DNA from 2 places in the Nocardioides panzhihuensis genome. Region 2 is predicted to be linked to the other one. Evidence: riboswitches for the same ligand, from Rfam matches in the RefSeq annotation. Region 2 holds a riboswitch; the other holds the start of a gene.
The links. Region 2 has a riboswitch for S-adenosylmethionine ahead of BJ988_RS16965 (aminotransferase class V-fold PLP-dependent enzyme). Riboswitches for the same ligand answer to the same signal wherever they lie in the genome.
Positions count from the first base shown of each region.

Region 1 (14,413 bases), 770 kb from region 2:
CTGGCGTGCTCGAGGTGGTGGGAGTGGGGGGAGGCGACGTAGACGACGTCGACGTCCTCATCGGCGGCCAGCTCCTCGTAGGAGCCGTGCGCGCGAACCGGGCCGTGGGCGGCGTACACCTGCGCGAACGTCTCCGCGGACTCCTTGCTCCGCGACCCGACCGCCACGAGTTGGCCGTCGGGGACGAGCATCAGATCGGTGGCTAGGGAGTGGGCGATCCGGCCGGTGCCGAGGATTCCCCACCTGATCGGAGCAGAGTTGGTGGTCACGGCCTCGACTCTAGTGGCCCGGGGGGAGCTAGCTGCCGTTGGGCGGAAGGACGTTCTTGGTGTGGCTGCTCTGCACCGCGGCGAGCACCTCGAGGAACGTGTCGGCCCAGTGGCGGACATCCTTGGAGGCGACCTGCTTGCGCATCGCCCTCATCCGGCGGGTGAGCTCCTTCGGCTCGGCGGAGTACGCTTCCAGCAGCGCGGCCTTCATCCCGTTGATGTCGTAGGGGTTCACCAACCAGGCCTGGCGCAGCTCCTCGGCCGCGCCGGCGAACTCGGAGAGGACGAGGGCGCCGTCGTTGTCGTAGCGGCAGGCGACGTACTCCTTCGCGACCAGGTTCATGCCGTCGCGGTAGGGCGTGACGACCATGATGTCGGCGGCGCGGTAGAGCGCGGCCATCTCGTGTCGTGGCAGCGAGGTGTGGAGGTAGGAGATCGCCGGGCGGCCGATGCGGCCGAGGTCGCCGTTGAGGTGGCCGACGAGCCGGTCGATGTCGTCGCGCAGCTTGCGGTACTGCTCGACACGCTCGCGCGAGGGCACCGCCACCTGGACGAAGATCGCGTCCTCGACGTCGAGCTCGGTGTCGCGGAGCATCTCGCCGTACGCGCGCAGACGGGCGTAGATGCCCTTGGTGTAGTCGAGCCGGTCGACGCCGAGAAGGATCTTCTTCGGGTCGCCGAGCTGTTGGCGGATCTCCTTGGCGCGCTGGTTGACGGACTCGTCGTGGGCCATCTCGTCGAAGCCGATGAAGTCGATCGAGATCGGGAAGGCGGCCGCGTGCACCGTGCGCCCGTCGGGGAGGTAGACGAGGTCGCGATGGGTCTTGTGGCCGACCCGCTGGCGCACCAGCCGGACGAAGTTCTGTGCCGCCTGGGGAAGCTGGAAGCCGACCAGGTCGGCGCCCAGCAGGCCCTCGAGCAGCTGCCGGCGCCACGGCACCTGCTGGAAGAGCTCGGCAGGTGGGAACGGGATGTGGAGGTAGAAGCCGATGCGCAGGTCGGGGCGGAGCTCGCGCAGCATCTGCGGGACCAGCTGGAGCTGGTAGTCCTGCACCCACACGGTCGCGCCCTTGGCGGCGACCTCGGCGCACTTCTCGGCGAACCTCTTGTTGACGCGCTGGTAGCCGTCCCACCACTCGCGGTGGAACTCGGGCTTGGCGACGACGTCGTGGTAGAGCGGCCACAGGGTGCCGTTGGAGAAGCCTTCGTAGTGCTCCTCGATGTCCTGGGCGGTCATCGTCATCGGCAGCAGGTTGAGACCGTCGTCCTCGAAGGGCTCGAGGTCCTCGTCGGTGCCCCCCGGCCAACCGATCCAGACGCCCTCGTTGGCGCGCAGGACGGGTTCGAGGGCGCTGACCAGGCCTCCAGGGGAGCGTCGCCACGCCTTCGTGCCGTCCGGCATCTCCACTCGATCGACGGGGAGCCGATTGGCCACGATTACCAGGTCAGCCTGCACATCGCCGACTCTAGTAGACCGGGCCCAGGTTCGGCGCGCCGTTGTTCCACTCACGACTTCCGCCCCGTCCGGAATACCTGTCGAGTAACACGCCGAAGGGTGAACCACAGCCGTGTAGTTCGGCGGGTTACGCTGTCGTCAGATGCAGACAACACCGGGGGACGAGGAATGAGCGCTGTAAACGTGCAGGTCACAGGCCCAGGTGAGGACCCCGCGAGCCTCAGCGAGCGCGACAAGCAGATCCTTGACTTCGAGCGCCAGTGGTGGAAGTACGCAGGCGCCAAGGAAGCCGCCGTGCGTGAGGCGTTCAACATGTCGGCCACCCGCTACTACCAGGTGCTCAACGCCCTGATCGACAAGCCGGAGGCCCTCGAGGCCGACCCGCTGCTGGTGCGCCGGCTGCGACGGCTCCGCGCGGCCCGGCAGCGTCAGCGCTCGGCGAGACGGCTCGGTTTCGAGGTCTGAATGACCGGCTGCGTACGTCCTTCGAAGGGGGAGCGCGGCGTCGCGCTCCCCACACCTGTCATCGCTCTGAGCGTCGTGGCCGTCGTCATTGCCGTCGTCATCTTCTGGGTGACCGGGGGCGACGACGACCAGGGCAAGGAGGTCGCCCAGGCCGGTGGCAGCCCGTCGGCATCGGCATCGGCTTCGCCGCAGGCGGCCAAGACCGAGACGAAGAAGCCGGCCAAGGCCGAGCCTTCGCCCGTCGACCGCGCCAAGATCAGCGTCGAGGTCTACAACAACAGCAACATCGGCGGCCTGGCCGGTGAGGTCGCGGCGAAGGCCACGACGGTCGGCTGGAACGTCGTGGGCGAGGACAACTGGATGGGCTCCATCCCGGAGAACACCGTGTACTTCCCGCCTGGGATGAAGCGCGAGGGCCAGCAGCTGGCCGACGATCTCGGCATCAAACGCACCCATCTGTCGGTGGAGGGCTCGATGAAGGGCGACCGGCTGACGGTCGTGCTGACCGGAGCTCTCTGAGGGTTCCCGGCCGTTCTCGACGGCGTGTGATCTGTCGCACGGCCACCCTCGCCCCGTCGGCTCTGGGGTCGTTGTCGTGTCACAGTTGATGCATGGCCGAACTCCAGTCCGTTGGCACCGAAGGCGAGCAGAAGTACGCCGCGGTCGTGTCCGCTGCCGCCGAGACCCTCGTCGGGCTCGACTTCGACGGGACGCTCTCGCCGATCGTCGAGGACCCCTCTACGGCGCGGATCCATGAGGACGCCGCGTCGGTCCTGATCGGTCTCGCCTCCCGGGTGAAGGCGCTGGCCATCGTGACCGGCCGCCCCGCCGGGCAGGCCGTCGAGCTCGGCGGACTGGACGCGATCGCCGATGCGCTCGCGGAGATGGGCAAGGAGATCTATGTCTTCGGGCAGTACGGCAACGAGCGCTGGAGCGGCTCGGACCGGGTCGTCGTCGGCCCGCCGCCGCCCGAGGGGCTGGCTGCCTTCGAGGCGGCGCTGCCGGAGGTGCTCTCCGCCCACGGGGCGCAGGACGCCTATATCGAGGAGAAGGGGCTTGCTGTCGGGGTGCACACACGCCGGTTCCCCGACCCCGACGGACTCGCCGAGCGCCTGCTCCCGCCGCTGGCCGAGCTGGCCGCCGAGCACGGCCTGATGATCGAGCCCGGCAAGCAGGTCATCGAGGTGCGCGCCCCCGGCATGCACAAGGGCCGCGCGATCGACACGCTGGTCTCGGAGGTCGCGCCCGGCGCGATCCTGTTCGGTGGCGACGATCTCGGTGACATCGAGGCGTTCGAGGCCGTCAGGGCTTGGGGTGAGACCACCGGATCGCCCACGCTTCTCGTCTACTCCCACGCGGGTCCCGACCGAGGCCCGCTCGCTGGGCTGGCCGACCTCGAGGTGGCCGGGCCTGAGGGTGTGCTGGGGCTGTTGCGGGGCCTGAGCGCCGACGCAGCCGGCGCCGTCCGCTGACAGCGAACAGACTAACCGGAGGGAACATCCGGTTGCTCCCAGAAGTTGAGCGGGTATCACTCAACTTCTGTAGGAGGGTCCGTCATGGACAAGCTTCCCGTGCTGTTCGTCTCCGACGCCGTGGTCCTGCCGGGCATGGTCGTGCCGATCGAGCTCGACGAGGCCGCGCAGGCTGCCGTCGACGCTGCCAGGGCCGGCTCGGAGAGCCGGCTGCTGGTCGCGCCGCGGCTGGGGGACCGGTACGCGACGTACGGCGCCGTCGCGACGATCGAGCGCGTCGGCCGTTTCCGGGGCGGTGAGCCCGCGGCGGTGCTGAGGGCCGACGGCCGCGCAAAGATCGGCGCCGGTGTGACCGGCCCCGGCGCGGCCCTGTGGGTCGAGGTCGAGCCCGCGGTCGAGACCACGACGGAGCACGCGAAGGAGCTGGCCGAGGAGTACAAGCGGCTGGTCGTCGCGGTGCTCCAGCGTCGCGAGGCCTGGCCGGTCATCGACCAGGTCAACCGGCTGACCGACCCGGCCGAGATCGCCGACACCGCCGGCTACGCGCCCTACCTCGACGACGAGGCCAAGCGCGAGCTGCTGGAGACGCCGGACGTCACCGAGCGCCTCGAGAAGGTGATCGCCTGGGCGAAGGAGTACATCGCCGAGTCCGAGGTCACCGACAAGATCGCCGAGGACGTACGCGAGGGCATGGAGAAGACGCAGCGGGAGTTCCTGCTGCGCCAGCAGCTCGCCGCGATCCGCAAGGAGCTCGGCGAGGGCGAGCCCGAGGGGTCTGACGACTACCGGGCCCGCGTCGAGTCGGCCGACCTCCCCGAGGCCGTACGCGAGGCCGCACTGCGCGAGGTCGACAAGCTCGAGCGTGGCTCCGAGCAGAACCCCGAGACCGCCTGGATCCGCACCTGGCTGGACACCGTGCTGGAGCTGCCCTGGGGTGTGACCACGGAGGACTCCACCGACGTGACCGCCGCGCGCGAGGTGCTCGACGCCGACCACCACGGCCTCGACGAGGTCAAGGACCGGATCGTCGAGTACCTGGCGGTGCGGGCCCGGCGCGCTGAGCGCGGGCTGCAGGTCATCGGCGGCCGGGGCTCCGGTGCGGTGGTGCTGCTCGCCGGCCCGCCAGGAGTCGGCAAGACCTCCCTCGGCGAGTCGGTGGCGCGGTCGCTGGGTCGGAAGTTCGTCCGCGTCGCGCTGGGCGGTGTCCGTGACGAGGCCGAGATCCGTGGTCACCGACGCACCTACGTCGGCGCGCTCCCCGGACGGATCGCGCGGGCCATCAAGGAGGCCGGCTCGATGAACCCCGTCGTCCTCCTCGACGAGGTCGACAAGGTCGGCTCCGACTACCGGGGCGACCCTGCGGCCGCGCTGCTGGAGGTGCTCGACCCGGCGCAGAACCACACCTTCCGCGACCACTACCTCGAGCTCGATCTCGACCTCTCCGACGTCCTGTTCGTCGCCACCGCCAACGTCGTCGAGCAGATCCCGTCGGCGCTGCTCGACCGGATGGAGCTGGTCACGATCGACGGCTACACCGAGGACGACAAGGTCGCCATCGCCCGCGACTTCCTGCTGCCCCGGCAGCTCGAGCGCGCCGCGGTGACCTCCGAGGAGGCCACCGTCACCGACGAGGCGCTGCGTGAGCTGGCGGCGAACTACACCCGCGAGGCCGGCGTTCGCCAGCTCGAGCGGCTCATCGCCAAGGCGCTGCGCAAGGCGGCGACGAGGCTGGCCACCGGGGCGGAGCACGTCGAGATCGACCTGGACAACCTCAAGGACCTGGTCGGGCGGCCGCGGTTCACTCCGGAGTCGGCGGAGCGTACGTCTGTGCCCGGTGTCGCCACCGGACTGGCAGTCACGGGCCTCGGCGGGGACGTGCTCTTCATCGAGGCGTCCGCGGCGGAGGGCTCTGCTGGATCTTCGGGGACCGGGCTCAACATCACCGGTCAGCTCGGCGAGGTGATGAAGGAGTCCGCGCAGATCGCGCTCTCCTTCGTACGCTCGCACGCCGCCGAGCTCGGCGTCGACCCGGCCGTGCTGGACCGCTCGCTCCACGTCCACGTGCCCGCGGGCGCGGTCCCCAAGGACGGGCCGAGCGCCGGGATCACGATGGTCACCGCGCTCACCTCCCTGGCGACCGGTCGCCCGGTGCGCAGCGAGGTCGGCATGACCGGTGAGGTCTCCCTCTCCGGGCGGGTGCTGCCCATCGGCGGCCTCAAGCAGAAGCTGCTCGCCGCCCAGCGAGCCGGCCTGACCGAGGTCTTCGTGCCGCAGCGCAACGAGCCGGACCTCGACGACGTCCCCGACGAGGTGAAGCAGGCGCTGACGATCAACCTGGTCAGCGACGTACGCGACGTCGTACGTGGCGCGCTCGCGCCTGCCGAGGGCAGCGCTGAGCTCGGGGCCGAGGTCGGGGCCGCGCACGCCGCCTGAGGTGTAACACGCTGTTCGTAGGACTATCCGGTCGTTCTGAACGACCGGATAGTCCGTGTAACAGCGTGTTACAGCAGGTAGGGGAGCCCGTCGGTCCGGATGGTGGACGCCTGGTCCGCGGAGTGGGACCCGCGTGTGCTGGCGGCGGGCTGCCTGCCGTACGATCGGTATTGCTCATCGAGAGGGACTGAGGGAACGGCCCTGAGAAGTCCCGGCAACCGCCACGAGCCTCCTCCCACCTGTGGGCGGGTCGTGGAAACGGTGCTAATTCCGGCCCGGCGCGAGAGACGTGATCGGGGAAGATGAGGAGGAGGTTTCTCATGAGCGCTGTGACATCGGAGCCCAACGGCACGACCACGGAGAAGAAGGGTCTGCGCGAGGGTGCGTTCGGCAACGCCTCGGCGCTGTCGTGCCGCGAGTGTGGCAACCAGATCGAGCTCGGACCGCACTATGCGTGTCCGGAGTGTTTCGGGCCACTTGAGGTGGCCTATGACTTCCCGGCCGTGACCCGCGAGGAGATCGAGGCCGGCCCCCGCAACATCTGGCGCTACAAGGCGCTGCTGCCGGTGCCCGACGACATCGAGCAGAGCCCCAACACCGAGCCCGGCTTCACCCGGCTCCTCGAGGCGAAGAACCTCGCCCGGGAGCTCGGCATCGAGAAGATCTGGGTGAAGGACGACTCGACCAACCCGACCAACTCCTTCAAGGACCGTGTCGTCGCGTGCGCGCTGAGCGCTGCCCGCGAGTTCGACGCCAAGGTCTTCGCCTGCCCCAGCACCGGCAACCTGGCCAACGCGGTCGCGGCCGCCGGCGCCCGGGCCGGGATCCCCACCGCCGTCTTCATCCCGAGCAACCTCGAGCAGCCCAAGCAGGTCAACTCCGCGGTCTTCACCGACAACCTGATCGCCGTCGACGGCAACTACGACGACGTCAACAAGCTCGCTCAGGAGATCGCCGCTGAGGAGGACGGCTGGGCGTTCGTGAACGTCAACGTACGTCCCTTCTACGCCGAGGGCTCCAAGACGCTCGGCTACGAGATCGCCGAGCAGCTCGGCTGGCGCCTGCCCGACCAGATCGTCATCCCCGTGGCCTCCGGCTCGCAGCTGACCAAGGTCGACAAGGCCTTCAAGGAGCTGGTCAAGCTCGGTCTGGTCGAGGAGAAGCCCTACCGGATCTTCGGCGCCCAGGCGACCGGCTGCAACCCGGTCGCGACCGCCTTCAAGGCCGGCGTCGACGCCATCCGTCCGGTCAAGCCCGACACCATCGCCAAGTCGCTGGCCATCGGCAACCCGGCCGACGGCATCTACGTCCTCGACGCCACCCGCTCCTCCGGTGGCGCCGTCGAGGAGGTCACCGACGACGAGATCCGCTCGGCGATCGTGCTCCTCGCTCGCACCGAGGGCATCTTCACCGAGACCGCCGGCGGCACCACGCTCGCGGTCACCAAGAAGCTCGTCGACAACGGTCTCCTCGACCCGAGCCTGGAGACGGTGATCATCAACACCGGCCACGGCCTCAAGACCCTCGACGCGATCAGCGGCATCGTCGGCCCTCGCGCGACCATCTCCCCGAACTACGACGCCTTCGAGGCGGCCGGCCTCTCCCAGGCGTAGGGGCTGTCCCTTCGTCAAGGTATGCAGGTGAAGGCACGCTTCCCACGCGGAACTCCGCACGGGAAGCGTGCCTTACTCTGCATACCTCGACGAAGGAACCGGACGTTCACATACGTCAGGTACACAAAGGAATGTGAACACCGCGAAGACGAGTGAAGAGGCCAGGTGGCTCGGTATGGTCGCCGCCACTGCCGGGGTCGCCGGCGCGGTCGGTGTGGTCGGGGCGGCGGCCGGTGCCGGGCTCGTGACGTTGCTGAAGAGACAGGCCGCGCACGCGCGCGACGTGATCGGAAAGCCCCTCGGCGAGGAGGCCATCGACGCCGACAAGGTCTACAAGAAGACCTACGGCGGTACGCCGGTGGAGCTGCTCGTCCTCGGCGACTCGATGGCCGCCGGGCTGGGTGCGGAGACCAAGGGCGGCACCCTCGGCGCACGGCTGGCCAAGGGCATCGCCAAGGCCCTGCTGAGACCGGTGCGGCTGCGCACCGCTGCGGTCGTCGGGGCCGAGACCTCGATGGTCCCCGCGCAGGTCGAGTCGCTGCCCGACGACTATCGGCCCGACGTCGCCGTGGTCATCGTGGGTGGCAACGACGTCACCCACCGGGTGCCGCAGAAGGACTCCACCCGTGTGCTGGGCGAGGTCATCGACGCGTTGCGGGAGCGCGGCGCCGAGGTCGTCGTCGGGACCTGCCCCGACGTGGGCGCGGTCCGGCCGCTTCCGCAGCCGCTGCGCTCGCTCGGGCGTAGGATCGCCAAGCAGCTGGCCGAGGGTCAGCGGGAGATCGCGCTCGCCCGGGGCGCCTACGTCGTCTCGCTCTCCGACGTCGTCGGCCCGTTCTTCATCACCAACCCCGACGAGATGTTCGCCATCGACCACTTCCACCCCAGCGCCATGGGCTACAAGCGCACCGCCAAGGCGATGCTGCCCTCGATCCTGGCCGCCCTCGGACACGTGGAGCGGGTGCCCTTCGGCCACCACCTCCCCGGGCTTGCTGGGCCCCTTGAGCCGCCTGATTCCACTGAGTCTGTCGGGCCGGTCGAGCCCTAGGAGGCCGCTGCGACTCGCTCATCGACGACGGCCCAGGCCTCAGCCGAGACACCCGGGTGAGCACTTCGGTCGATGTCAGCAAGCGCCTCGGCGAGGTCGGCGACGATCGTGTCGACCACTAGTCGGGCGCGGCGCTCTGGCAGGCCCCAGGATCGACCCTCCGCGACCAGATCATCGGCGGTGACATCGCTGACCACGAACTTGCCGTTGACGTCCAACGCGAACCGCCGGTTGTCCCGGCGGTGGTGGAGATGCATGGAGATGTCGTAGGCCGGGCTCAGGGTCACGCTCCCGTCGACCCGGCGGATGAACGAGATGTTCTTCGCGTGCATGTCGGTGTTGCCGATGAGGTGGGAGAAGGTGGCCAGCCGCAGGAGATCGTCAGGGTTCCCGCCGTCGAGGCGGATCACGTCGGCTGCGTGTCGCAGAGAGGGCAGCCTCGAACCCCACTGGAACTTCCGGTTGGGATCCAGGGTGTTCAGCCCGATCGCCTGAGCGAGATCCTCCTGGTGGATCCGAGGATGTGGTCCGTCGAGATCCCTGTCGTAGCGGGAGACCGCGATGGCACGTACATCCTCGAACTCCAGGACCTTCGCGTCGACGCTGGTCAGGCCCAACATGCGGGCAAGTGTCAGGGAAGCGACCTCGGTGTCGACGACATCAGCGATGGCGGACTCCGCTGGGCCTCCTCGCTTGATGATCCAGGTCGATGGGGCGCCGTCTTTGCAGGCGAACCAGATGCCGTCCTCGTGGTGGGCGGCGATCTTCGGGACCATTCCCGGAAGACTGACCGACTCGACGGTCGTCCCGAACGCGCCCGCTGGCGCGTGTTCGTCCGCGTGACGAATTCGGTCGGCGAGCTGGTCCTGCGTCAGTGGCACATATCGCCCTTTGGCGGTCGGGTCGTCTGCCCCTTCGGTGACGAAGATGGCCGCGCCGGTCGTGTCGCGGCCGTACGACCGGATCATCGCGAACGAGTCGTCCGGCGGGACGCCTGCACTCATCGCATGGTTGGTCCGAGCGTTCCCTTCTGGGAGAAGTCCGTCCAGATAGTTCTTGACCAGTGCGGGAACCGGCACGTCGCCGATCGTCAGCTTCGCCGACAGCAGGCGCGTGCCTTCGGGCCAGCGTTCCTGCGACTCGTCGGTCCAGGACAGGGCCAGTCGGCCGTCGTACGCCTCGGACAGGGTGGCGATCCGAGTGCCATAGATCCAGATGTCGAGCGGATCGCGCATCAGCGTCGCCCGTTATCGTCGACCTGGGCATGAATCTCGACGTGGGCCCCGAGCTCTCTGAGCAGCTCGAAGATGCGCGTGGCGTACAGGTTCGGTTTCCCGGACTCGAGCTCATAGATGTATCGGCGCGAGATGCCGAGCGCCTCTGCGAGCTCGTCCTGCGTCACGCCGCGCTTCGCCCGAAGGCGGGCGAGGGCCTGGCCGAGTGCTTCTGGTGACCTAGCGGTGAGGCGATAGTCCGCCACGATCGACTCCTATGGGCTGATATCAACTCATTCGATGAATGCGAGGATATCAGCCCATAGGGCCTGTGGGCTGATATCAGCCCGCGAGGCGTCTACTCGGCGTCCTCCTCGTCCGGGCCCCTCCCGCCATTGCTGAGCCCGCCGGTGCTGAGCAGGTCGGCGGTGAGGCCGGTGGCGGCCCGGTAGTCCACGGTCCCCGCAGGCGTACGCGGCACCGACTCGACCAGCAGGACGAGCTTGGGCTCGTACGACTCCCCGAGGACGTCGCGGGCGTGCTTGCGCAGGTCGGCGGCGGTGGTCTCGACCGAGGGAGCCAGCTGCACCAGGGCCGCGACCTGCTGACCCCAGCGCGGGTGGGGCATGCCGAAGACCGCCGCGTCGATGACGTCGTCGTGCGCGAGAAGGACGCCCTCGATGGTCTCGGGATGGATCTGGAGGTCGCCGGTCCGTACGAGCGTGGCTGCTCGGCCGAGCAAGGTGATCGAGCCGTCCTCCTCGCGGCGGGCGAGGTCGCCGGGGAAGGTCCAGCGTCGGTTGTCGATCAGCTTGATCGCGGTGGCCGAGCGGGCGTTGTCGTTGTAGTAGCCGAGCGCCGCCGGGCCGGAGCGCGCCAGCAGCCCCTCGACCCCGGGGGCCGCCGGGGTCAGGTCGGGGTTGAAGACCTGCACCTCCGGGCCGACCATGAACCGCGGCTCACCGGGGGCGACGGTCGACCCGTCGTCGGCACGGGACCCGGTCACACCGGTCTCCAGGGTGCCGTAGGAGTCGACGATGACCCGGCGGGCGAACGCGTTGCGCAGGACCGAGAGCACCCCGTCGGAGAGTGGCGCGGCGGTGTTGGAGACGCCCGCGAGCGAGCGCAGCGGCCAGCGCTTCTTGCTGGTCAGTCGCGCCGCCGCGACCGGTCGCGCCTGGGCGTCGCCGAGAAGCGTGATCGCGGTCGCGCCGGTCTTCTCGGCGAGGTCGAGGAAGGCCTCCGCCGAGAACGTCGCAGAGGTGTCGAGCACGGCGGTGCCGCCGGCGACCAGCGCCCGCAGGAGCAGCAGCTGGCTCTGCCCGTGCAGCAGCGGCCCGCCGGCGAGCAGGACGACGCTCGAGGCACGGGCGGCTGCCTCGGCGGCGAGCCCCGCGACCGAGGGGATCGGCGCGTTGTGGCGGACCGTGTTCAGCGCGGCCCAGATCAGGTCCTCCTGGCGCCAGACCGCGCCCTTGGGGGTGCCGGTGGTGCCGGTGGTGAAGATGATGTGCCAGTCGCCGGGGGTGCGTCCGACCGTCGGCCGTTCCTTGGACGCCGCGGCGACCTTGGCGTCGTAGTCGGGGCCGAGGACGACCCGGTGGTCCAGCTTCAGGTCGAGCTCATCGAGGTCGGCGGTGAACTCGGGCGAGACGATGGCCGCGACACAGTCAGTGGCGGCGTACGTCCGGGCGAGCTCGTCGCGCCGGTAGGCGTGATTGATGTTGACCGGGATCGTGCGGGCCTTGAGGCACCCGTAGAGGGCGTCGACCCACTCGATCCGGTTGGTCGCGTGGACGGCGACCTGGGCGCCCGGCTCGAGCCCGATGCTCAGCAGGTGGTTGGCCAGGCGCGTGGCACGCTCGTCGATCTCGGCGTACGTGTAGGCGCGCTCGGTGGTGATGACTGCCGGGCGGTCGGGGATGGCATCGGCCATCGCTTCCAGGATGTCGGGCAGTGTGAGGGGGATCACGGCGGACACAGGGCTTCTGCGCCTTCCAATTGGTAGGGCCAGGGGTAGCGCCGTACGGCACGGAGCCGTACGTCGGATCACCCGGTCGTCACGTACGCGCCTCGAGCAGCTCGGCGGCGACCGTAGCGCTGGCACGATAGTCCACCTTGCTCACCGGCGTGCGAGGGACTCGCTCCACGAGCAGGATGTCCTTGGGCACCTTGTAGGCGGAGATCAGGCTGCGACAGTGCTCTCGGAGTGCGTCTGTCGAGGTCGCGGCCCCTTCTCGGAGCTGCACGAGGGCGGTGACCTGCTGGCCCCAGCGCTCGTTCGGGGTGCCGACGACCGCGGTGTCGAAGACGTCGGCGTGGCGCAGCAGGACTGACTCGACCTCCTCGGGGAAGACCTTCTCGCCGCCGGTGTTGATGCAGCCCGAGCCGCGCCCAAGGACGGTGATCGAGCCGTCCTCCTCGCGCCGCGCGAAGTCGCCCGGGATCGACCAGCGCTGCCCGTCGATCTCCTTGAAGGTCGCTGCGGTCTTGGCCGGGTCGTTGTAGTAGCCGAGCGGGATCGCGCCGGTGCGCGCGAGCATCCCGGTCTCGCCCGGTGCGCACGGCTTCAGCTCGATGTCGAAGACCTGTACGTCCATCCCGACCTGGAACCTCGGCGCGGCCTGCGCGCCCTCGTTGCCCTCGTCGACCTGCATGCCGGTCGCCCCGGACTCCGAGGCGCCGTAGGAGTCGAGGATGTAGCGGCCCGGCAGCGCCTCCCGCAGCTGGGTGCGAACGCCGGCGGAGAGCGGGGCGGCGCCGTTGGAGACCGCGAACAGGCTGCTCAGGTCCCAGCGCTCCGGCTCGCGCAGGATCGCCTCTGCGACCGGGCGGCCCATCGCGTCACCGAGGAAGGTGAGCGAGTTGACCCCGGCGGCCTGGACGAGGTCGAGGATCGTCTCGGCCGACCAGGCGGGCTCGGTGTAGAGCGAGACCGTGCAGCCGGCGACATGGCCGTTGCCCATGATCCATTGGCTGCCGCCGTGCATCATCGGACCGCAGGCCAGCAGCACCATCGGCGACTCCTGCGCCGCGGCCTCCTGGGCGAGCTGCTCGACGGTGTCGAAGGGCGCTCCGAAGCGGCTCGCGTTCATCGCGGCGCGGATGATGTCCTCCTGGCGCCACACGACGCCCTTCGGCATGCCGGTGGTGCCGCCGGTGTAGATGACGTAGCGGTCATCGGGGCTGCGCTCGATGTCGGGACGCTCCTTGGAGGCGGCAGCGACCGCGGCGTCGTACTCCTCGCCCATCACCAGGGTCGGGATCCCCAGATCGAGCGCCGCGACGGCCTCGACGTGCTCCGGTCCGATGATCGCCGCGACCGCGTCGGAGTTGCGGTAGAGATGGTCGAGCTCGTCGTGGAGGTACTTGTGGTTGATGTTGATCGGCACCGCTCGCGCCTTCATGCAGCCGTAGAAGGCGTCGACCCACTCGATCCGGTTGCGGGAGTGGACGGCGACGTGGTCGCCCGGCTCGATGCCCTGGCCGATGAGATGGTTCGCGAGTCGGCTGGCGCGCTCGTCGAGCTCGGCGAAGCTGTAGGCGTGCTCCATGGTGAACACGGCGGTGCGGTCGGGGATGGCGTCGGCCATCGCCTCGAGGATGTCGGGGAGAGTGATCGGGGTCACATGAACGAGTGTGGCAACTAGAACGTGTTCTCGTCTAGCGATTGCGAGGCAAAACCTGTCAACGCGCCCCGTCGACGGTCGAGGTCGGCCCGCTCCGGTCCGTGTGTGCACAGCGCGATGGCCTCCTCGTAGGCCTCGACCGCCGCAGCGTGACGACCCGCCCGCTCCAGCAGCTGTGCCCGTACGGCGGGCAGCCGGTGCCCCGGGAGCGCGACCGACTCCAGCGCCCTGAGCCCGGCCTCAGCGCCGTCGGCCTCGGCGACCGCGACGGCTCGGTTGAGGCGTACGACCGGGGTGTCGTGCAGCGTGAGCAGCTCGTCGTAGCGCTCGACGATGCGACCCCAGGCGGTCGCCTCGGAGCTGGGCGCGACGGCGTGCTCGGCGGCGATCAGGGCTTGGAGCAGGTAGGGCGCAGGTGGTGCATGGGCGAGCGGGGTGAGGATCGCGAGTGCATCGGTGATCTCCTCGAGGCGCCAGGTGGTGCGGTCCTGGTCGGGAAGCAAGACGGGGCTCCCGTCGGCGCCGATCCGCGCCTCGCGGCGTGAGTGCTGCAGCAGCATCAGGGCGAGCAGGGCGTCGACCTCCGGATCGGGCGCCGGGAGGACGGTCCGCAGCACGCGGACCAGCCGGATCGCCTCGCCGGCGAGGTCCCTGCGTACGACGTCAGGGCCGGTGCCGGGCGCGTATCCCGCGGTGAACGCGAGGTAGGCGACCTCGGCGACGATGCCGACTCGGTCGGCGAGGTCGGCGACATCGGTGGGGACCTCGAAGGAGGCCCCGGCCAGACGCTTTCGCGCCCGGGTGAGCCGCGCCG
Region 1 covers NZ_JACBZR010000001.1:4,334,406-4,348,818, reverse strand. Annotated here, with positions in the region: gene BJ988_RS20635 (Gfo/Idh/MocA family oxidoreductase) at 1-269, opposite strand, end outside; gene BJ988_RS20630 (alpha,alpha-trehalose-phosphate synthase (UDP-forming)) at 298-1,725, opposite strand; gene BJ988_RS20625 (DUF3263 domain-containing protein) at 1,894-2,190, shown strand; gene BJ988_RS20620 (LytR C-terminal domain-containing protein) at 2,191-2,709, shown strand; gene otsB (trehalose-phosphatase) at 2,802-3,662, shown strand; gene lon (endopeptidase La) at 3,747-6,095, shown strand; SAM riboswitch class I at 6,267-6,404, shown strand; gene thrC (threonine synthase) at 6,416-7,708, shown strand; gene BJ988_RS20600 (SGNH/GDSL hydrolase family protein) at 7,842-8,756, shown strand; gene BJ988_RS20595 (HipA domain-containing protein) at 8,753-9,991, opposite strand; gene BJ988_RS20590 (helix-turn-helix domain-containing protein) at 9,991-10,236, opposite strand; gene BJ988_RS20585 (AMP-binding protein) at 10,329-11,942, opposite strand; gene BJ988_RS20580 (AMP-binding protein) at 12,031-13,599, opposite strand; gene BJ988_RS20575 (RNA polymerase sigma factor) at 13,617-14,413, opposite strand, start outside.
Region 1: it holds a riboswitch for S-adenosylmethionine, as region 2 does, so the genes downstream of both, thrC (threonine synthase) here and BJ988_RS16965 (aminotransferase class V-fold PLP-dependent enzyme) in region 2, are expected to answer to the same signal.

Region 2 (14,413 bases):
GCATCGCGTACGCCATGACCGGGGTCGACGCCGGCCTGACCCAGACGGGCCATGTGATCGGGAGCCCGTCCTACCTCTCGCCCGAGCAGGCCTCCGGTGATCCCGTCGGTCCGCCGGCCGACGTCTACTCGCTGGGCTGCGTGCTCTTCGAGATGCTGACCGGGAAGGTGCCCTACTCCGCCCCGCACCCGGTCAGGATCCTGCACATGCACCTGAGCGAGCCGGTGCCGCGGATCACCGACTTCCGGGCAGTCCCGCCGCCGCTGGCGCGCCTGGTCAACCGGATGCTCGACAAGAACCCGGCCGCCCGGCCCTCGATGGACCAGGTAGCGCACGAGCTCGGCTACGTGCTCAACGGCGCCGACCCCGACGCCACCGACCTGCTGTCCGCCGGGCAGGCGCCGCGGCCGACCCAGGCGATGGCGCAGCGACGGCTCGACGAGCCGATGGCGCTGCCCAACTCCCGCACCGGCGTCATGCGCGGCCCCGACACCCCGCCTCCCGTACGCGCGCCCCGCCCGGCCTCGCTCCGGAAGTTCCCCACCAGCCGCCTCCTCGGTGCGGTGGCGATCGTGATCGCCTGCGTCTTCGCCGCCTCCTGGCTGGCCGCGTACGAACCCGCACCTGCCGAGGCCGACCAGCCGTCCCAGAGCTCCGACAACGCCAACGGCTCGGACAACACCGACCGCAGCTCCGACAACTCCTCCGGCTCTGACGACTCCGGCAACTCCGACAACTCCGCCGACAAGCCCACCGACAAGTCGGACAACAAGACCCTCAACCGCCTCGACAAGCTCGACCGCTGGCGCGAGAACCTGGAAACCTGGAACATCATCGACGCCGGCCAATCCCAGGAGTGGGAAGACCAGATCGACCAGATCCGAGACCTCGTCGAGACGGGTGAGAACGCCAAGCGCGAGATGGAACAGCTCCGCGACGAGTTCAAGGGCATCCGTGAAGGCGAAGGCCAGAACGGCGAGAAGATCCTCGACGGGCTGCTCAAGCAGAGCTAGCGGTCGCGGTGGGGGCATCCGTCGCTGTGCTGACATGTCGGCGGCGGACTGAAAACCCCTGCGCGGTGCTGTGGCGCCTGGGCTGGTGGCCGCCGACCCTGTATTGGATGGTGTTCACGCCGGTTCCCGGAGTCAAGGACGGCCTTCGGCCGCCGGCTTCGCCGGTCGCCTGCGGCGATCCTTGACACCGTGATCCGGCGAGAAATTTGGCTGGCTATCGGATCGGCGGCGGGGTCTGGCGCAGCGGTTTCGGGTGGGCACGGGTCTGGGGGTCGTGGCAGGTGTGCTGCTGGTGCGAGGGGACCCGGGGCGTCGGTTCCTACGCCAGTGGGCAAGACCTTGTGAATCGATCACAAGGCCGCCTGAACCGGTGGACAACCCGCAGGACGGGGTTTCCCCATTCCTCCGCACTGTCCCCCACTACCGCGGAGCTTCCCAACTCTCCGGAGCGTGGGGGAACCTCCGTGGGAGTGGGGAAGGTCTGCACGCGTGGGGAAGGATCAGGACGCGCGGAGAAGAACGCGCCGATCGAGGGGGAACATCAGGCCGCACGGGCAGGCGGGCTCCAGGAGTCAGGGCCGAGGAGTGCGGTCGCAATTGGTCGACGGCAGGCGAGCGCGCGTCCTTCCACGCTCCGGCGTCCAGCGTCGACGAGATCTGGACCGTTGACGCTATGCCACACTCTCCGTGCACGTCGAGTGGTCAAGCGGGTCGCCCTGGCCCGGGGCAGGCGAAGGTGCCCGCGCATAGGCGGGTCTTGGCGGGATGGCCGTGGCGGTGTGGTCTCGACTTGCCGGTTTAGGACCGTCGGGCGAACCGGACCGTGCCGTCGGGCAACCGCTCATGAACATAGGCAGGGTTGTGCGCCAGACGATGATGGTGCGGACAGAGCAATACCCCGTCCTTCAGATCCGTCTTCCCGCCAGCAGCCCAGGGTTCTAGATGGATGCTCCTATGCATGTCAAGCGGCGGGTTCGTGCTCTGCGGCTGGTTTGTTGAGGTCTGTCAGGAGAGCGCGGTAGAGCTCGCGGACGGCCGCGCGCTTGAGGCATCGGATGATCTCGCTTTTGGTCTTTCCTTCGGCGGTGCGGCGGGTGACGTAGGCCTTGGTGGGTTCGTGCCATCGGAGCCGGTTGATGATGATCATGTGAATCGCGGAGTTGGCTCTCCGGTCGCCGCCGCGGTGGAGTCGATGCCGGGTTGTGTTGCCGCTGCTGGCTGGGATCGGGGCGACACCGCAGAGGCGTGCGAGTGAGGCCTCGGTTGAGATCCTGTCGCGGTTCTCTCCTGCGGTGGTCAGGAGTTGCGCAGCTGCTTCAGGTCCGGCGCCGAAGACCTGGAGCAGGGCGGGCGCTGCGTGTTGAACGAGTTCTGTGAGTTGCTGGTTGGCTTCCTCGATCTCTTCATCGAGAGCTTGAACGCGCCGTGCGAGTCGGCGCAGCATCGTCTTGGCGATGACTGTCAGCTCCCCGGACTGGGTTGAGGTCGTTGGTCGCAGGCGTAAGCAGCGGGCAACCAGTGCGGCGCGGTTGAGCCCTCGCAGCTGTTCGCGCAGTGGTTCGGGAGCGGAGTAGATCAGGCCGTGCATCTGGTTGATCGCGGCCTTGCGTGCTTTCGAGGCGCTGCGCCTGGTGGTTTGGATCATTCGGATCGCTTCTACGTTCCCGTTGCGTGTCTTGGGGACCGTGGTGGCCATGCCGGCCAGCACGGCGCGCGCAGCATTGATCGCGTCTAGAGGGTCCGACTTGCCCTGCAGATACCGGGCCTGACGGTTCGCGCGGACGACCTCGATGACGACCACGTCGCGGCTGGTGAGGTACCGGGTGAGCCCTGCTCCGTAAGACCCGGTTCCCTCGACCCCGACCGCTTCGACCCTCCCGTACCGCTGCAGCCACTTGAGGGCTTGGGCGTAGCCCTTCGCAGTTGCTGGGAACTCGCTGTCGCCCAGCAACTTCCCTGTTCGCGCGTCGAGCGCAGCGCAGTGGTGAGTGGCGCCGTGGGTATCGACGCCGCCGATCACCTCGCGATCCTCGCTTCGATTCGTCATGCTGGTGATGCCGTCCTCTCCTCGTCGGGTGGATGGACAGACCACCGGCATCGCCAGGGCGGACAACACAGAGATGGGCGTGTTCCTAGCAGGCTCCTATCAAGTCACGCCCAGCGTGCCGGTGGTCTGACAGCACGCCACCTCGTGCAACGGTCGACCAATCCATTTCAGGACAGGCGCGCTTCATGCTCGCGCCGTCAATGAGCGCTCAGAGTCAGGCCGCCACACGAGATGACGCACCGACATCCTCTCTGTGGGCGTCGCACCATTCCGGTGGCATGTCGCAGCCTTCGGCTTGGCAGCACTTCTGCTGCAACCGGAGTGCTTTGCGTTGGATCGGCACGAAGAACCTGCTGGCCCGGCCGGCGTCAAGGACTTCGCTGTCGCCGCCGAGGACCCAGGGGATGATGGTGGCGTTGCACGCCATCCGCCGGGCCTCAGCAGCGGTGATGGTGGTCCCGTTGGTCTCGTCGTAGCCGAGGGTCGCGGTGCCGAGCTCTTTGCGGAGCTCCTCGAGCGAGATCACCACATTCACGACCGTGGCGTCGCCACCGTGTCGGGGCAGCACATTCGGGTCGATGGTCTCGATCAGGCGGGCGAAGCCTTGTCCCATCATCCGCTCCCACGGCGGGAGCGGGGCGCCTTTGTCGACCAGCTGCTGCTTGCGGGGTTGGGCGTAGGCCTCGACCAGCCGTTTGAAGCGCATCCCGATCGAAACAGGGAGGACACCGTCGAAGCCGATGGTGCCGTCGTGGTTGTCCCAGACCCGCAGGGCGGTCTTCTGCTGGGCGCGTTCCTCTTCGGCGAGGAGTGCTTTGGCTTCGGCTGCCTCGAACCGGGCGGGGTCGACCTCGAGCAGGATCCGTTTGCCGACGACCCGCAGTTCCTTGGCTGTGAACTGGGTGGCGTACTCGACCAGCAGCTTCTCAGCGAGAACCAGGTCCTCACCAGTGGCGATCGGGTCGGCGTCGACCTTGTCCAGGGCCTTGGTGATCACCCGGGCTTTCGCCTCGGAGACGATGCCCTCAGCGAGGCCGGCGGCGACCAGCTCGTACTTCGTCACCGCGTTGGCGAGCTTGATCTGCGATCGCGCGGCACCTTTGTCGACGAGCAGTTCGGCGCGCATCCAGGCGGAGGCGTCTTTGTCGCCGGTCTCTGCGGCGATGTCACCGGAGGCAGCGAGGACCCGCAGCGTCAACGCCGCTTGTTGGGCTTGGAGCTTCTCCACCTTGGCCAGGAAGTCTTTCTTCTGGCTGGTGTGCCAGTAGGTCGGGTCCATCGCATGGAGCTGTTGGAGGGAGGTTTCGATGGCAGCAAGAGCCGACGAGACGAGGTCTCCAGGGTTGGTGTCCCAGTGGTCGATGCTCATCGCTGTCACCTCCCTTCAAAGGTGTGTCGTAGTGCCTCCGATTCTACTCCGACCCGGCCTTCGTGAACACCTATTTGTGCAGGTCAAGCGATGTTTTCGCGGTCAGCGAACGGCGTCATACCTGTGGATGGTAGGTGGCTCGAAGGGCCGCCCTCCTGCCCGTTCAACAGCACCGTTCTGAAGCAAGATTGCGCTGCGCCACACCCGGGCCGCCGCCCCGATAGCCAGCCAAATTTTTTCTCGACGTGGTCCGGTGTCAAGGACCGCGAAGCGGCCGGCGGAGCCGGCGCCCGGAGGGCGTCCTTGACTCCGGGGCAGGTCGAGAAGACCCTCGAAGTCGGGTCGGCGGCCCTGTCCGGCCTTGGGGTGGGACGTTCCGGCAGGGAACTGTGTTGGTCTCGACACGCCTCCGCCTAGCGGCTCCGGCGGCTCGACCAGCGGGGGCGAGGGGGTCTCGACAAGCTCGACCAGCGGGGTGAGGTCTCGACGAGTTCGACCAGCGGGGTGAGGTCTCGACGAGTTCGACCAGCGGGGTGAGGTCTCGACGAGTTCGACCAGCGGGGTGAGGTCTCGACGAGCTCGACCAGCGGGGTGAGGTCTCGACAAGCCGACCACCGGGTGGCGAAGTCACCCGAAACAGATGCGCACCACACACTCAAAGGTGCAGACTTCGCGCAACCCGAACGAAGGATGCGCCGATGACCCGACTCCAGCTTGCCCGGGCAGCCGTCTTCGTCGCGTTCGCGATCCAGGGCCTGACCTTCGCCTCGCTGATCACCAGGCTGGAGTCGATCGCGACAAAGCTCGACCTGAGCGCCGGTGACGTGTTCGTCGTGCTCGGAGTCACCACCGCGATCGGGGCGGTCGGCAGCGTCACCGCCGGCCATCTCGCCACCAGGGTCGGCAGCGCGGCGACTCTCTCGCTGATGCTCGGCGGGGCCTCGCTGGCCGCGGTGGCGCCGGCGTTCGCGCCGACGATGGGGACGCTGCTGCTCCTCAACGGCGTCTACGGCTTCTTCCTCGGCGGCGTCGACGCCTCGATGAACATGCAGGGCACGGCCACCCAGGACGCGTACGGCCGCCCGCTGATGAACGGCTTCCATGCGATGTGGAGCGCGGCGGCCGTCCTCGGCGCCGTCTACGCGACCGTGACGATCGCCCTCGGCGTACCTCTTGGTCTGGACATGGTCCCGATCGCCGTCATCGGCCTGGTCGCCAACGCGGCCACGTTCCGGCTCCTGCTCCCGCCGGAGGCGGTGGACGCTGCGGAGAGACGGACCAGCAGTACGCGACGACCGAGGCCCAGGCTGCCGTTGCTGCCCCTCCTCCTGGTCGCGGTGCCGACGTTCGCGATGTGGTTCGTCGACTCCGCGGCCTCCGCCTGGGGCGGGATCTATGTCGTCGACGGCCTGGGTGCCGCGGCGGCGGTCGCGCCGGCGATCTACGCCGCGTACCAGCTGGTGCTCCTGGCTGTACGTCTCCCCGGTGACCGCCTCGTCGCCCGCTTCGGCGCGGAGCGGGTGATCCGGATCGGCGGCGTCATCGGCGTCGGCGCGCTCGTGCTGATCGTCGCCGCCCCGCACTGGAGCGTGGCGGCGGTCGGATTCGCCATCCTCGGTGGCAGCCTGGCGCTGGTCCCGCCGCAGTCGTTCGTCGCCGCCGCCCACATCTCCCCGGACAACGCCGAGGAGGCGATCGCCCGCGTCAACCTCGCCAACTATGCCGGCTATCTCGCCGCCGCCTCGCTGATCGCCGCTGTCGCCGAGGTCTTCGGCGAACGCTCGATGTTCGTCATCCCGCTCGCCGTCGCCGTCCTGATCCCGCTGATGGCCGGCCGCTTCGCCACCCGACCAGCTCTGGACCCCGTGAAGACCGGTTGAGACGCCAGAAATTCTCTTCCCGTTTCTTGACTCATTCAAGATTTCGCGTAGGCTCTGGGGTGTGGGGAACGCGGACTATGAGCAGCTGCTGAGAGGTGCCTCCCTGCGCGTCACTCGCCCGCGAGTGGCCGTTCTGGGAGCTGTCGCCGAGAACGCGCACGCCGACACCGAGACCATTCTCGGCGCGGTGCGCGAACGGCTTCCGGACGTGTCTCATCAAGCTGTCTACGACTCCCTCGCCGCCCTGTCGGCGGCCGGGATCGTTCGCCGCATCCAGCCCTCCGGCTCGGTGGCTCGTTACGAGACCCGGGTCGGGGACAACCACCACCACGTGGTCTGCCGTTCCTGCGGGAACATCGCCGACGTCGACTGCGCCGTCGGCCATACGCCCTGCTTGACGGCGTCGGACGACAACGGCTTCGTCGTCGACGAGGCCGAGGTCATCTACTGGGGCACCTGTCCGCAGTGCCAGGCCGCCCAGCGCAGCAAGTGATCCGAACAAGAAGGATTGGAACCTGATGTCAGAAGAGTCCGTGAGCAAGTGCCCGGTCATGAACGCCGGCCGCGTTCACCCGACCGTCGGCAGCGCCAACCAGGAATGGTGGCCCAACAAGCTCAACCTGAAGATCTTGGCCAAGCATCACCCCGCGGCCAACCCGGTCGACCCCGACTTCGACTACAAGACGGCCTTCGAGGCCCTCGACCTGAACGCCGTCAAGGCTGACATCGCCGCGGTCCTGACGGACTCCAAGGACTGGTGGCCGGCCGACTTCGGCAACTATGGCCCGTTCATGATCCGCCTGGCGTGGCACGCCTCGGGCACCTACCGCAGCCACGACGGCCGCGGTGGCGCCGGCAGCGGTCAGCAGCGCTTCGCGCCGCTCAACTCCTGGCCCGACAACGTCTCCCTCGACAAGGGCCGCCGTCTGCTGTGGCCGGTCAAGGCCAAGTACGGTCAGTCGCTCTCCTGGGCCGACCTGTTCGTGCTGGTCGGCAACGTCGCGCTGGAGACCATGGGTCTGAAGACCTTCGGCTTCTCCGGCGGTCGCGAGGACGTGTGGGAAGCCGACGACGACGTCTACTGGGGCCCGGAGAAGGTCTGGCTCGACGACGAGCGCTACTCCGGCGACCGTGACCTGCAGGCGCCGCTGGCCGCCGTCCAGATGGGTCTGATCTACGTCAACCCGGAGGGCCCGAACGGCGAGCCCGACCCGATGAAGTCCGCGGTGGACATCAAGGAGACCTTCCGCCGGATGGGGATGAGCTCGGAGGAGACCGTCGCGCTGATCGCCGGTGGCCACACCTTCGGCAAGACCCACGGCGCCCACCCCGACGACCTGATCGGCCCCGACCCGGAGGCCGCGCCGCTGGAGAACCAGGGCCTCGGCTGGAAGAACGGCCACGGCACCGGTGCCGGCCCCGACACGGTCACCTCGGGCCTCGAGGTCACCTGGACCTACCACCCGACCCGGTGGGACAACGAGTTCTTCCACATCCTCTACGCCTACGACTGGGAGCTCACCGAGTCCCCGGCCGGCGCCAAGCAGTGGAAGCCGAAGAACAACGGCGGTGCCGACCTGGTGCCCGAGGCACACGGTGAGGGCAAGCGTGAGCCGCGCATGCTCACCTCCGACCTCGCCCTGCGCGTGGACCCGGAGTTCGGCGAGATCTCGCGCCGCTTCAAGGACGACCAGGCCCTGTTCGCCGACGCCTTCGCCCGCGCGTGGTTCAAGCTGACCCACCGCGACATGGGCCCGAAGAGCCGCTACGCCGGCGCCGAGGTCCCGGCCGAGGACCTCGACTGGCAGGACCCGCTCCCGACCGGTTCGGCAGCGACCGACGACGCCGCGATCGCGGCTGCCAAGAAGGCGATCGCCGAGTCCGGTCTGACCGCTCAGCAGCTCGTCTCCACCGCTTGGAAGGCTGCGGCCACCTACCGCAGCTCGGACAAGCGCGGTGGCGCCAACGGTGGCCGGATCCGCCTCGAGCCCCAGGTCTCCTGGAAGGTCAACCAGCCCGACGAGCTCAAGCCGGTCATCGCGGCCTACGAGCAGATCGCGGCCGAGACCGGGGTCTCCTTCGCCGACGTACTCGTCCTCGCCGGTGGCGTGGGTGTCGAGCAGGCCGCGAAGGCCGCCGGCTACGAGGTGACCGTGCCGTTCACGGCCGGTCGCGTCGACGCCACCCAGGAGCAGACCTCCGAGGAGAACTTCGCCTGGCTCGAGCCGGTCGCCGACGGCTTCCGCAACTACGACTCCGGGTTCCTGAACCTGCCCTCGGAGTTCCTGTTCATCGACCGCGCCAACCTCCTGAGCCTCTCCGCCCCGGAGGCGACCGTCCTCACCGGCGGCCTGCGCGTGATCGGCAACAACTGGGACGGCTCCGACCTCGGTGTCTTCACCAAGGCCCCGGGCGCGCTGACGAACGACTTCTTCGTCAACCTGCTCGACTACGACCAGCAGTGGACCCCGTCCGCCGACGAGTCGACCTACACCAGCACCAACGGCTGGGTCGGCTCGCGCGTCGACCTGGTCTTCGGTGCCAACTCCGAGCTCCGCGCCATCGCTGAGCTCTACGCCGGCGCCGACGCCAAGGAGAAGTTCGTCAACGACTTCGTCAAGGCGTGGGTCAAGGTCATGGAGAACGACCGCTTCGACCTGAAGCGCTGATCCCCAGGGATCTGAGGCAGTACGCCGCGGCGTACGACTGACGCGGAGGCCGACCTTTCGGGGTCGGCCTCCGTTGTCATACCCGCCCCGGTAGGATCAACGGCCGCCGTCTCGGGCCTCTCGCACCATGCGCGAGGGAATCTGCTGTCTATGTCAGGTGGAGCAATGGAACAACGGAGACCCGAGCCTCCGAAAGGTCCTATCGGTCCGCCGCCGTCGTGGCGGCCGCCTGCCCCTCCAGCCCCTTCGATCCCGACCGGCCAACGGCCTGCCGCGACGGCCAGCCGTCCCGGAGCGCGTCGTGCGGAGCCCAAGCCGTCCTCGGCTCGGGACTGGCTCGCCAGGGCCGAGCCGGCCAAGGTCTGGGCGACCGAGAAGCTGGCAGCGGCCCGGGAGGCGGCGGCCAAGAGGTCGGCATCGGGAAGCTCAGGGTCGAGGAGCCCGCGATCCGCGACCTGGCGGCGCTGGGGCAAGCTTTCGGCCAAGGTGGCTCTGGTCGGTTTTCTGACGCTCGCGCTGATCGGTTCGGTGACGGCGATCGTGGCGTACAACCGGATCTCGGTGCCGGACCCCAACGCGGCGTTCGAGGTCGAGACCTCGTTCGTCTACTACAGCAACGGCAAGACCGAGCTCGGCCGCTACCAGGACGGCGACCAGAACCGGATCAAGCTGGAAGCCGACGAGATCCCCGAGACCGTCAAGCACGCCGTTGTCGCCGCCGAGGACCGTACGTTCTACGAGAACAGCGGCGTCGATGTCAAGGGCATCCTGCGCGCGGCCTTCTCGAACACGACCGAGGGCACCTCGGGTGGCGCGTCGACGATCACCCAGCAGTACGTCAAGAACTACTACCTCAGCTCCGAGCGGTCCTACTCGCGCAAGCTGAAGGAAGCGGTCATCGCGCTGAAGCTGACCAGGCAGAAGAGCAAGGACCAGATCCTCACCGACTACCTCAACACGATCTACTTCAACCGCGGCGCCTACGGCATCGAGGCTGCCGCGAAGGCCTACTTCGCCAAGCCCACGAAGGACCTGTCCTTGCAGGAGACGGCGGCGTTGGCGGCCATCCTCAACAACCCGGCCGGCTTCGACCCCGCCAGCGCGAAGTTCCGGGGCGCGGAGAAGCTGCTCGGTCGCTACCAGTACGTCCTCTCCGGGATGGTCGACCTCGGCTATCTGAAGCAGGCCGACGCCGACAAGGTGAAGGGCGCGCTGCCGAAGTTCCCCGAGAAGACCGTGCCGAGCCGACTGGGCGGCCAGCGCGGTCACGCGCTCACCATGATCAAGGCCGAGCTCCTCGGCCTCACCGACGCCCGGGGCAAGCCGCTGTTCACCGAGGAGAAGATCGACAGCGGTGGCCTGAGGATCACCGCGACGCTCTCGCCGAAGGTGATGAAGGCCTCGGCGAGTGCGGCCAAGACCGTGAAGCCGAAGAACCGGAAGGCGTACGTCAAGGGCGACCCCGAGCAGAAGAACGCACTGCACGTGGCGACCGCGTCCGTCGACGTCGGGTCAGGTGCGCTCCTCGGCTTCTACGGCGGCCAGGACTACCTCGACAGCCAGCACAACTGGGCCGCGACCGGAGGCCACGCCGGGTCGACGATGAAGGTCTTCGCCACCGCCGCTGCGATCGACAAGGGCTACTCGCTGAAGTCGACCTGGGCGGGCGACTCGCCGTTCACGACCTACGCGGGCTCCGAGGTCGTCAACGAGGGCGAGCAGGCCGGGATCGCCGACGGGATGGACTACGGCCGGCACATCACCATGCTCAAGGCGATGGAGCAGTCGGTGAACACGGCCTACATCGACATGACCGAGTCGATGGGAGGCCCCCAGGCGGGTCGCAAGGCGATCTACGACACCGCGGTCGCTGCCGGTCTCGCACCCGCGAAGCCGAACCCGAAGTTTCCGGGCATCCCCAGCACCACCACCGACTTCGACCACAAGACCGACGACCGGATCGCGCTCGGCCGGGCCAACGTCAGCCCGATCAACCTGGCCAACGCCTACGCCACGATCGCCAACGGCGGCTACCGCCACGATGTGCACGTGGTGAAGAAGGTGCGCGACCGCGCCGGCAACGTCCTCTACAGCTGGAACGGCAGGAAGAACGGGCGGCACGCGATCTCCGAGGACGTCGCCGCCGACGTGACCTACGCGATGCAGGGTGTGGTGCAGAGCGGCTCGGGTCAGAAGGCCCAGACCATCGGTCATCCCGTGGCCGGCAAGACCGGCACCGCCACCTGCGGCGAGTCGCAACACGTGTGCACATCGTGGTTCGCCGGGTTCACCCCGCAGGTCGCCACCGCTGTTCGCTACTCGCGCGGCAACGGCGAGGGGAAGCTCGACGGCGGCTGGATGCCGTCCTACTTCGGCGCCGACTATCCCACCGAGACGTGGGCGGCGATCATGGGGAAGGCCATGGAGGGCAAGGACGTCGAGAGCTTCCCCGAGCCTGTCTACGTCGATGGCCAGGATCCCGAGTCCGGTCACGAGGCCCATCTGATCGCTCCGCCTCCGCCGCCGGAGGGGGAAGGTGACGAAGAGGGCGAAGAGGACTGCGACCCCATCGCGGAGTTCTTCGGAGCCTGTGACGGCGGCGACGGTGGCGGCGACGGTGACGAAGGAAACGGAGACGGCTGGGGAGACGGCGGTCGCCCGGGACGAGGTGGCGACTGACGCGCTGACCGTCCGAATCGCGAGACTTGTGTCCGTGTAGCGAGACGGTCGGTTTGCGGGGGCACTGGGTTCTCCGGCACCATCCTCGGCGAAGGTCACGACTGCCAGCGCGAAGCCCCGGCTTGCTGGCGGGCAACCCTCCCACGCGGCGGGGTGCTCCGGGTGACGACCTGGCCCTCGCCGAGGTGGCGTGGGCAAGCGCGTGCTTCGCCGGGCAGCCCTGGGAAGCCATGACCCCGAAGGGTGCCCCCATGTCCCTGCTTCCGCTCGTCGGCTCGAAGACCCAGGTCCCATTGTTGGACGGCGCCACCACGACGTACGCGAACCTCGACGTCGCTGCCTCGGCACCGGCGCTGCGGAGCGTGGTCGACCGGGTCGCCGAGGTCCTGCCCTGGTACGCCTCCGTCCACCGCGGCGCCGGCTACCTGTCCCAGGTCTCGACCGCCCTCTACGAGGAGTCGCGCGCGACCGTCGGCGCCTACGTCGGTGCCCGCGAGGACGATGTCACCGTCATCACCCGAAACACGACCGACGCGGTGAACCTGCTGGCCGGCTGCGTACCCGGCCGCGTGCTCGTCCTCGACATCGAGCACCACGCCAACCTGCTGCCGTGGCACCGCGTCGAGGCGGGCGTGACCGCCGTCGCCGGGCGCGAGACGCTCGCCGGCACGATCGACGCTCTCGCCGGCGAGCTGGCCCGAGGCGGCTACGCCCTGGTCGCGATCACCGGAGCCTCCAACGTCACCGGCGAGGCCCTGCCGGTCGCCGAGATCGTCACCTTGGCTCACGCCCACGGCGCCCGCGTCTTCGTCGATGGAGCCCAGCTGCTCGCCCACCGTCACTTCTCGCTGGCCGCGACCGGTGCCGACTACGTCGCCTTCTCCGGCCACAAGCTCTACGCGCCCTACGGCGCCGGCGCCCTGGTGGGGCGCCGCGACTGGCTCGACGTCGGCACTCCCTACCTCGCCGGGGGAGGGGCGGTCGACGACGTCGAGGTGGGGGAGACGACGTGGCAGCCTGCCCCGGCGCGTCACGAGGGCGGCTCTCCCAACGTCGTCGGCGCGGCCGCACTGGCCGCTGCCTGCACGGCTCTCGGCGGCCTCGATCCCGCCGAGCTGGACCGCCACGAGGCGTCGCTGAGGGGGCGGCTGGAGGCCGGCCTGTCCGCGCTGGACGGGGTCGAGGTCCTGCGACTCTGGCCCGACTCCGACGAGCCCGTCGGGGTCGTGACGTTCACGGTCGACGACATCGAGCCGGGCAGGGTCGCCGCCTATCTCTCGGCCGAGCACGGCCTGGGTGTACGCGACGGCCGATTCTGCGCCCAGCCGCTCCTCAAGCGCCTAGGGCTCAGCGGTGGCGCCGTCCGCGCCAGCATCGGCATCGGGACCGCGGTCGGTGACGTGGACCGGCTGCTGGCCGGCGTACGGTCCCTGCTGGCGGGTGACGTCCGGGGCGACTACGTCGCCGTCGACGGCGCCTGGACGCTCGCCGAGGACCCACGCCCGCTCGTCGGGCCGGTCGGTCTCACCCGGCTCGCCGACACCGCCGGATCGTGCGGAGCGACCGTCTAGAGGGGATGAAACCGCGCGCTCACGGCGTTGAGAAGATGTGAGCGAACGAGTGCATGGCGAGCGGAAGGTACGCGGCGGCAAGCTGGTCGTCGTCGACGCCACCGTCTCCGCGGACAAGATCATCGATGTCGTCCTCTCGGGCGACTTCTTCCTGGAACCCGACGAGGCGCTCGGGTGGTTGACCGCGGCGCTGGAGGGGCAGTCGGCCGACGTGTCCCTCGACCACCTGACCGCGGTCCTCGACACTGCCGCCCGGGATGCTGACCTGGTCGGCTTCGGCACCCGCGACATCGCCCTGACAGTGCTGCGGGCGCTCGGCCGGGCCACGACCTGGGACGACCTCGACCTCGAGATCATGGAGACCGGGCCGCTGCCGCCGCGGATGCAGATGGCCCTCGACGAGGTCATCGTCCGCCAGGTCGCCGAGGGCCGTCGCGCCCCCAGCCTGAGGTTCTGGGACTGGGCCAGCAGCGCGGTCGTGATCGGCAGCTACCAGTCGCTGTCCAACGAGGTCGACGAGGCCGCCGCCGAGCGTCACGGCATCGAGGTCGTACGCCGCGTCTCGGGCGGAGGCGCGATGTTCATCGAGCCGGGCAACACGATCACCTACAGCCTCGCCGTGCCCGACACGCTCGTGGCCGGCATGTCCTTCCAGGACTCCTACGCGTTCCTCGACGAGTGGGTGCTCCGGGGTCTGCGGAGCGTCGGGATCGAGGCCGCCTACGCCGGCCTGAACGACATCGCCTCGCCGGTCGGCAAGATCGCCGGCGCCGCGCAGAAGCGGATCCCGGGCGGGGTCCTGCACCACGTCACGATGGCCTACGACATCGACGCGGACAAGATGCTCGAGGTGCTCCGGATCGGCCGGGAGAAGATGTCCGACAAGGGCACCAGGAGCGCTGCCAAGCGGGTCGACCCGATTCGTTCGCAGACCGGGCTGAGCCGCGAGAAGGTCATCGACGCGCTGCTGGCCGAGTTCGAGCAGAGCTTCGGGGCTGCGTACGTCGGCCTGGATCAGGCCACGATCGACGAGGCGGCAGCGCTGGTCGAGAGCAAGCACGGGACCGCGGCCTGGCGCGCGAGAGTGCCCTAAAAGTTGGACTCCGCTGCTCGGAGCGTTCCTTGGATGAGATGGGGGGGTCCTCATTCACGACCGACATCACGAGCAGCGGAGCGCCGCCAGTT
Region 2 covers NZ_JACBZR010000001.1:3,566,804-3,581,216, reverse strand. Annotated here, with positions in the region: gene BJ988_RS17000 (protein kinase domain-containing protein) at 1-1,013, shown strand, start outside; gene BJ988_RS16995 (IS110 family RNA-guided transposase) at 1,975-3,060, opposite strand; gene BJ988_RS16990 (DUF222 domain-containing protein) at 3,275-4,429, opposite strand; gene BJ988_RS16985 (MFS transporter) at 5,128-6,309, shown strand; gene BJ988_RS16980 (transcriptional repressor) at 6,371-6,802, shown strand; gene katG (catalase/peroxidase HPI) at 6,828-8,978, shown strand; gene BJ988_RS16970 (transglycosylase domain-containing protein) at 9,144-11,657, shown strand; SAM riboswitch class IV at 11,751-11,864, shown strand; gene BJ988_RS16965 (aminotransferase class V-fold PLP-dependent enzyme) at 11,909-13,228, shown strand; gene lplB (lipoate-protein ligase small subunit) at 13,266-14,321, shown strand.